DNA from 2 places in the Pseudoalteromonas sp. GCY genome. Region 2 is predicted to be linked to the other one. Evidence: predicted binding sites of a transcription regulator. Region 2 holds the regulator's gene; the other holds the start of a gene.

Region 1 (4,435 bases), 1.7 Mb from region 2:
GGCCCTGTTAGCATGCCCTTCATTGGTTTTTTGGTTAAACTTTGCGCATAGCTTGTCCATTCAACTGTCATTGGCGCTGCGCGCGAAACATCTCCCCAGATCACTGGGGGTTTAACACAGCGCGAACCATAACTTTGCACCCAACCAAACTGAGTAAAGGCAAAACCCTCGAGTAATTCACCAAAGTACTCAACCATATCATTGCGCTCTGCTTCACCATGTACAAGCACATCTAAGTTAAGCGCTTCTTGTTCTTCAACGGCATAACGGATCTCTGCTTCCATCTGGCTTTGATAAGCACCAGCACTCAAGATACCCGCTTTATAATCACGCCGCGCCTTGCGAATAGCTTGGGTTTGTGGGAAGGAGCCAATCGTTGTGGTTGGCAATAAGGGTAAATGTAGCGACTGTGCTTGTTTTTTAATTCTGGTTGCAAATTCACTATTGCGTTGTCCATCTTTTGCTGTGAGTGCTGAAACACGCTGCTGTACCTCGCTATTGTTCACGCGAGAAGAGGTCAAACGCGCTTTTACAGGCTTAGAATATTCGACCAACTGGGTAATATCACGCTGCTCCAATGCATTTTTCAATAATGTCAACTCCTGCCCTTTTTGTTTGGCAAATGCGAGCCAAGACTTTAACTCACTGTCAAGCCTTTGCTCTTGCTCTAAGTCGACTGGCGTATGTAATAATGAGCATGAAGGAGCAAGCCAGAGATTATCACCACGACGTTCATGAACCAGAGCAAGTTGTTGATATACACCTTCGAGATCCGAGCGCCAAATGTTACGACCATTCACAATCCCGAGGGACAGTACGCTATCTTGCCCAACTACTTCCTCTAACGCAGCCAAGTCGTAGTTTGCCGTTACGCAGTCAAAATGCACGCCTTCTACGGGGTAAGATTGAATATCTTCAACATGCGCTTGTACGGAGTCAAAATAACTGGCCAACAACACTTTTACTCCTTGCCCGCTCAATGCATCAAAACTCCGGCGCAGCGCGTTGCGATAAGCATCGTCGATTTCCAATGCTAAAATAGGTTCATCAATTTGTACCCACTCAACGCCTTGCTCCGCAAGCTTGCCCAGTACCTGCTGATATACAATCAATAACTTATCTAATAAAGCCAATTTATCAAACTCTTGACCAACGCATTTAGCTAAGTAGAGATAGGTTACCGGGCCGACCAATACGGGCTTTGCTTGGTAGCCAAGTAATTGTGCTTCTTCTACTTGTGTAAATAACTCAGTCCAAGTCAGGGAAAATTCCTGCGTTTGAGTTAACTCAGGGACGATGTAATGATAATTGGTGTTGAACCATTTCGTCATTTCACTGGCCGCACACGCACAGCCACTAGGTGCTCGACCTCTGCCTATCCGAAACAAAGTATCGAGATTTACCGACTCATCATTTTTGTGACGACTAGGAATCGCGCCGACAAGTAATGAAATATTCAACACGTGATCATACCAAGCAAAATCGCCTACAGGGAGAAGGTCAACACCAGCGTCAGCTTGCAATGCCCAATTTTCTGCACGAATGCGCTTTCCTTCCGCGATTAAGTCGTCTTGCGTTAAGTCGCCTGACCAATAGCGTTCTACTGCAAATTTAAGTTCACGCTTTTTGCCTACGCGTGGAAAACCCAAGTTATGTGTTAATGCCATGATTTTAATTCCGTCTAGATGTATGGATGTCTAAAATATAATTCTCATAATCAAAAACAACAATTGATGCTTTCTCAGAAAGCATATGAATAAAATTAAATTGTAATTTTTTAAAAAATTTTTACATAAGTAGTGACAACGCTGTCATTTTTAGTGTTATAGTGGATTTGTGAATTTTTGAACAAATCACCGTAGGTATTTAGACGTCTAGACATTGATAATAACTAAATAGAATCGTAATATTGAGTAATGCTGAGATTTGCTCACTTCAAATATGAGAATTGTTGATAATGATTGATATAAAGCACCTAAAGACTATCTCCACCTTGAAAGAAACTGGTTCTCTTGTGAATACAGCACGAGAGCTATTCCTGACTCAATCTGCTTTATCACATCAGATCAAAGATCTTGAGAGCAAACTCGACTGCCAACTCTTTGAGCGCAAAACACAGCCCGTACGTTTTACCCCTCAAGGGATGTTATTATTGGAACTTGCCAACGATGTTTTACCTAAAGTTGAAGCAACAAAATGTCGTTTGAAGGAAAGCCTTAATCAGCCTATCTCGCAACTCAGATTAAGCGTGGAATGTCATGCATGTTTTCACTGGTTGCTGCCAACAATTAAAGAATTCAATACCTTTTGGCCTGACATTAAAGTCGATTACGAACGTGGCTTTAGCTACGACGCTATTCCTGACCTTATTGAAGATGAGCTGGACTTAGTGCTTACCTCAGACATTCGCGAACCAGAGCAACTGGAATACGCGCACCTTTTTGACTTTAAGTTAAAGTTGATCGTTGCACCAGATCACGAATTGGCTAAGAAGGCCTATGTCACAGCACTCGACCTAAAAGATGAAACCATCATCTCTTACCCTATTCCTCGTGAGCGTCAGGACATATTTAAGCACTTTATTCAAAATGCACGTTTTGACGGCACATTAAAAACCGTCGATCAAGGTTTATTAATCTTCCAACTGGTGAGTGCAGGTATGGGGGTTGCAGCATTACCGGACTGGTTAGTGACACCCTATGAAAGCCAAGGGCTGATTAAATCGATTCCTCTAGGCGCACTTGGGCTAAATCGTCCAATGTATTTAGCAATGAAGAAAAGCATGAAAGATAACCCTGTCTATCGTCATTTCCTCAATACTTGCCGTAAAACCACTGCAAGATAGTTTACTGGGCTCTTTTTTGAGCCCTAACTCTTACGCACATTTCTACAATTCCCATCTCATGCTAGCATTGCGTTAGGCTTATCTAAATCTAAGGCATGTTTTAATGTTTGAAGTCAAAAAGGTTATCGGTCAACTTCTGATGCCATTACCATTATCTTTAGTGGTGCTTATGGGGCTTATGCTTTTTATCGCCAAAACACGTAAAGGGCCTTACATCGCAAGCTGGTTAGTCTTACTCACCACATGGGCGTTATCGACTCCTTATTTCGCACAACACATTATTGAGTGGGATAAGGGCACGCTCACCGCATTCAATCCAAGCAAGCACAACAACATAGATAAAATCGTGGTACTTGGCTGTGATTTATACCCAGATAAATCTCTCCCCAGCAACGTCCAACTTGGCAGCTGCGGTCTAGCCAGATTAGTTGAAGGCGTAAGACTTGCTAATATTTACCCAAAGGCCCAGCTGTATGTCTCTGGTTACGGCTATGGCCATGCAACAAGCGCGGGACTCATGGCAAGAACCGCACAGAGCCTAGGTATTTCCGCTACACGTATTAAACAAAACCCCAATGCCAAAGACACCGCGGACGAAGCAAAAATGCTAGCACCTTTACTAGTCGATTATGAGGTAGCATTGGTCACATCAGCTTCGCACATACAACGAGCAAAAAACCTATTTGAAGCACAAGGCATAGAAGTGATCGCTGCGCCGACGGAGTTTTATAACTTCAAGCAATACCCACTGAGCAGACAATTTATTCCGAACCATAAGGCCTTAGAAGTAGTCACTCGGATTTGGCATGAACAAGTTGGTAGTATGTGGATCACGATCCGTCGTGTTATTGACCCTGAGGCACTTTAAGCGCCGAAAAAGACACCAAAATCAGGCTAAAGTTCGATAAATTAGCGCTGAAAAACGTAAAAAATTGAAAATTTGCGCAAATATGGGTATAAATAGAGTTTAATCTTAACCCGCGTATCCGCGTACAACACGACTAGGATCTACGATGAGTAAACTAGATAAAACTGAAGTACTAAGCGCTTTCGAAGCTGCGTACGAAGCTGCACATGGCAAAAAGCCTGAGATCACTGCAAAGCCAGGTTGGTATAGCATCGATGGTGGCAAAAACATGCGTCTTGCTGAGGTAGCTGAATTAACAGAAGAGCTAACTTCAGGGTCAGCTGTAGCAAGTGAGAAAACGCAGGCGCCTGCCAAAAAAGCGAAAACGACTAAGAAAGCGCCTAAGGCTGCAGCTGTAAAATCAGCAAGCTTTACTATCGTTACAGAAAACGAAGAAGGCTTCAAAGCGGAAGAACAGTGGATTGCTGAACTAGCAGCAAAAGATCACGACTGCCGCTTACCTCGTGGTGTTGTGTAATATCCGATGGTGTAACAACAGCTCCATAAGTAAAAAAACCTCGCAATGACGAGGTTTTTTTATTTCTTTAATTCTAGGGCCTGTTGATCTTTGCTGTTTGATTTAAATAGGCCCGGCCCTGATATTACTAAACTTTAAACACTAGCACTTGGCTATTTAGCTGCTCGGCTAGCGCTTCTAAGTCATTACTTACATCGGCATTACT
Region 2 (4,435 bases):
GCTTGGCCACGACATACCTTAGTGTATTTTATGGCATTGGCGACTTTACGTGGATCAGTGCTGAATACACCAGTTGTATCCGTCCAAATTGATACTTGAGCTGCATCAAGATAACTTGCCAACAAAGTTGCGCTATAGTCACTGCCATTTCGGCCTAAAGTCACCGTTTCACCTTGTGCATTTGCGGCAATAAAACCGGTAACGATATAGATAGCGTGGTCATCAATTGCGCGATAGCACGCTTCTTTGTTATGGGCGTGTAGTAACACTCCCTCTTGTTGTACAAATAACGTACGAGCGTCGATAGCTTTGGCTTCAATACCCTGAGAATTTAGGTAGTTTGCTAATATACGAGCCGACCATAGCTCTCCATGTGCAAGTAAGCTGGCGTAGTGAAGCTGCTGTTCTTCTCGCCCTAAAGCGATTGCCTGCAGCTCATTGACAAGCTGTTTGAGTAACACACCGTGTTGTTCACCTACAAACAAGGCATCAATTAATTCACGCTGATGGTTTTCAACTTGTAATAAAACATCGTTGAATGCGCGAACATCTTGCTGCTCAAAGCTTTGCCATAACTTCACTAGTGTATTCGTTGTTTTTCCTGCAGCAGAAACCACAACACTGTCACCCAGCCGACATTGCTCTAACACTATCTTGGCAACTGCCTGATAACGCTCTGGCGAGCTTAAACTCGAACCACCAAACTTATGTACTACTTTTGCCATTTACTCACCACAACGCTACTGTATGTGCAGGCGTTAATTTGAATGACTTTGCATCATCACTCGCCTGACTTTCATCAATACATGCAAATCCTGATTCCAGATCTGCAATGAGATCCTGTGCATCTTCAATGCCCACAGAAATACGAATCAACGTGTCGCCCACTCCCGCTTCTAAACGTGCTTGCGGATCCATACCTGCGTGTGTCATTGTCGCTGGATGGCAAATAAGACTCTCAACCCCACCTAAAGATTCTGCCAATGAAAAGTGCGTTAGAGACGTTAAAAACTTCGCAGATGTTTGCAGATCGCCTTTGATATCGAAGCTCACCATACCACCAAAACCGAGTTGTTGTTTTTTCGCAAGTTCGTGTTGAGGATGCGACTCAAGGCCAGGGTAATAAACTTGGCTAACATACGCCGACTTTTCTAAATACTCCGCAATCAGCTGGGCATTTTCTTGATGTTGGCGTAAACGCACGTTTAAGGTGCGCAGCCCACGTAGGGTAAGATAACTATCAAAAGGTGCGCCGGTAATACCAATATTATTCGCCCACCAAGCTAACTCATCACCCAACTCCTGTGTACGCGCGATCACCGCGCCCCCCACGACATCAGAATGACCATTGATATATTTAGTGGTTGAATGCACGACTACATCCACGCCAAAGGCAATGGGATTTTGTAGTGCAGGAGACAAGAAGGTGTTGTCGGCGGCAACCAAAGCACCCACAGCGTGTGCTGCATTTACGACGGCTTCTATATCCGTTAGCCTTAATATTGGGTTACTTGGTGTTTCAATCCAAACTAATTTAGGTTTGATCTGCTGCAGCTGTGCAAGACTTTCAGGTTGCGTGAGATCCAAGACGGCTAATTTGAGTAGTCCACGCTTTGCAAGCGATGTAAATAAGCGATAGCTACCACCGTAACAGTCATGTGGAATAACCAGCGTATCGTCATGGTTAAGTAGCTGTGTTACTAGGTGAACGGCAGCCATACCAGTCGCGGTAATAATGCCACGAGCACCACCTTCTAGTTCGGTAAGTGCCTGTGCAAGCACATCACGATTAAAGTTACCGCTGCGGCCATAATCGTAGTCGCGTTTGGTATCAAAATCGGCAAAAGAATAGGTGGTAGAAAGGTAAAGCGGTGGCACTACTGCCCCATGCGCTTTATCAGCTTCTATACCGTGACGCACTGCAACCGTCGATTTGTTAACTTGACTCATAAGGTCACCTAGATAGTTGGATGTTTAGACGTCTAAAAGGTTAGAGCAACAGAAACTAGAAGTCAAAACATTTATACTGCTAAATGGCTAAATAACTAGTATTTGACTATCTTTTTTAAACCGATAAAATTTCGCCACTCTAGGCGTTGCTAATACGACTGAGTTATTGAAAACTATGGCAGAGATTCTTCTATCTCGCTATGGCGGATTAGTTTATTCATCTCTTTGAGTTTGGGATTTATCTTTAATTCGTAAGGTTATCTCTATATTCATGCGGTTGGTGAATAATGTAGACCAGAACCCAGTCATATTGGCATTGATGTAACTGAGGCAAGTACACAATTATGGCAAAATGGAACGGTGAGTATATTCACCCATATGCAGAACACGGTAAGAAAGCAGAGCAAGTAAAAAAGATCACGGTGAGCATACCTCTGAATGTACTCAAAGTGCTAACTGATGAGCGTACACGTCGCCAAGTGAATAACTTACGTCATGCCACGAACAGTGAGCTTTTATGTGAGGCGTTTCTACATGCTTTCACAGGTCAGCCACTGCCGAGCGATGAAGACTTGAGAAAAGATAATCCAGAGCGTATTCCGCTAGAGGTAAGACAAATAATGGAAGAGCGCGGTTTGGAGATCCCAGAAATAAACGAAGAGTGATAGCTACTCTCTCGCTCTGGAAAACAGACACAAAAAAAGCCTCAATCGAGGCTTTTTTCATTTGGATAATACCAATGGTATTATTCCATATATCCAGCAGGCATATCGATTTGTGCCACGCCTGATTCAATTGCAGCTACCGCTACCGCTTTTGCGATACGAGGTAACAAACGCGGGTCCATTGGTTTTGGAATAATATACTCAGGACCAAACTCAAGACTATCCACGTCAGCCGCTTTTAACACTTCAGCAGGCACTGGTTCTTTCGCAATCGTTCTAATCGCTTCAACCGCTGCAATCTTCATCTCGTCATTGATAGCGGTTGCACGTACATCAAGCGCACCACGGAAGATAAACGGGAAACACAGCACGTTATTCACTTGGTTTGGATAATCTGAGCGACCTGTCGCCATGATCAAATCATTACGTGCACCGTGTGCAACGTCAGGGCTGATCTCAGGATCTGGGTTAGAGCAAGCGAATACCACTGGCTTGTCAGCCATTAGCTTCAGATCTTCAGCAGAAAGTAAGTCTGGACCAGAAACACCAACAAATACGTCCGCATCCGCAATCACGTCTTGTAACGTACGCTTATCCGTGTTGTTTGCAAACAGCTCTTTGTATTCATTTAGGTCATCACGGCGAGTATGGATCACGCCTTTTCTATCCAGCATATAGATGTGCTCACGTTGAGCACCGCATTTGATCAATAATTCCATACAAGCAATAGCGGCTGCACCCGCGCCAAGACACACAATAATCGCATCATGAATATCTTTACCTTGGATTTCCAATGCATTCAGCATACCCGCAGCGGTTACAATTGCGGTGCCGTGCTGATCATCATGGAATACAGGAACGTCACAACGTTCGATTAGCGCGCGCTCAATTTCAAAGCACTCTGGCGCTTTAATATCTTCAAGGTTAATACCACCAAACGTGTCTGCGATATTTGCCACCGTATTGATGAAGTCTTCGGTGGTATTGTGCTTAACTTCGATATCGATTGAATCAAGACCCGCAAAACGCTTAAATAATAGCGCCTTACCTTCCATAACAGGCTTTGACGCCAAAGGACCTAAGTTACCCAAGCCAAGAATTGCCGTACCATTACTGATCACCGCAACCATATTTCCTTTACCCGTGTAACGGTATGCATTCGCCGGATCAGCCGCGATTTCACGTACTGGCTCTGCAACACCTGGGCTATATGCAAGTGCTAAGTCTTTTACGGTCTCGGCAGGTTTAGTGAGTTCAACACTGATTTTACCTGGAACGGGCTTCTCGTGATAATCTAGAGCTTGTTGACGAAAATCTGTCATGGCGCGATATTTTCCTACGAAGTTAATGTGAGAGTGTGGTAAACGTTCGCATTCTGAATGTCGGCAACCTATCTGGCTGGTTACAGCAACACACAGTGCGATTAACTATATGAGCGACGACATTCAACCACTCAACAAGCATATGTGCTTTGCTGTCGCGGTATGTCAATAGGACATATAGTTAATCGACCGTATTCACACAATACCGAGTTTTGCTCATTATTCAAGTAAAATCAGGTCTATCCACTAGCACGGTATTTTCTATACTTTTCCGAGAAGATAAGCTCAATTTTAAGAAATATTTCACAAATAAAATGACTAAAACTTAAAAAATAAGACGCTAAAACCAGCACAAAGTGAATAAAATTGACACAGATGTACACCAAATATAAAAACAATAAGAAAATAGCAACTTAACTAACTTTAACGTCAAGATACCCACATTTAATCGCAATATAGTGACTTTAGTTTATATAAAGTGCTCATACCTGATACTAT

What was found. Region 2 encodes MetJ, which represses methionine synthesis genes. Its sites were predicted from a motif close to TAGACGTCTAGACGTCTA; they were not measured.
Region 1: a site for MetJ is predicted at 1,868-1,885, ahead of metE (5-methyltetrahydropteroyltriglutamate--homocysteine S-methyltransferase). Genes of this name have one in related genera too.

The regions. Positions count from the first base shown of each region.
Region 1 covers NZ_CP068023.1:2,893,270-2,897,704, forward strand. The annotation lists gene metE (5-methyltetrahydropteroyltriglutamate--homocysteine S-methyltransferase) at 1-1,667, opposite strand, end outside; gene JJQ94_RS18310 (LysR substrate-binding domain-containing protein) at 1,958-2,845, shown strand; gene JJQ94_RS18315 (YdcF family protein) at 2,949-3,713, shown strand; gene JJQ94_RS18320 (hypothetical protein) at 3,859-4,230, shown strand; gene JJQ94_RS18325 (methyl-accepting chemotaxis protein) at 4,358-4,435, opposite strand, start outside.
Region 2 covers NZ_CP068023.1:411,298-415,732, reverse strand. The annotation lists gene metL (bifunctional aspartate kinase/homoserine dehydrogenase II) at 1-725, opposite strand, end outside; gene metB (cystathionine gamma-synthase) at 730-1,950, opposite strand; gene metJ (met regulon transcriptional regulator MetJ) at 2,295-2,615, shown strand; gene JJQ94_RS07030 (malic enzyme-like NAD(P)-binding protein) at 2,696-3,937, opposite strand.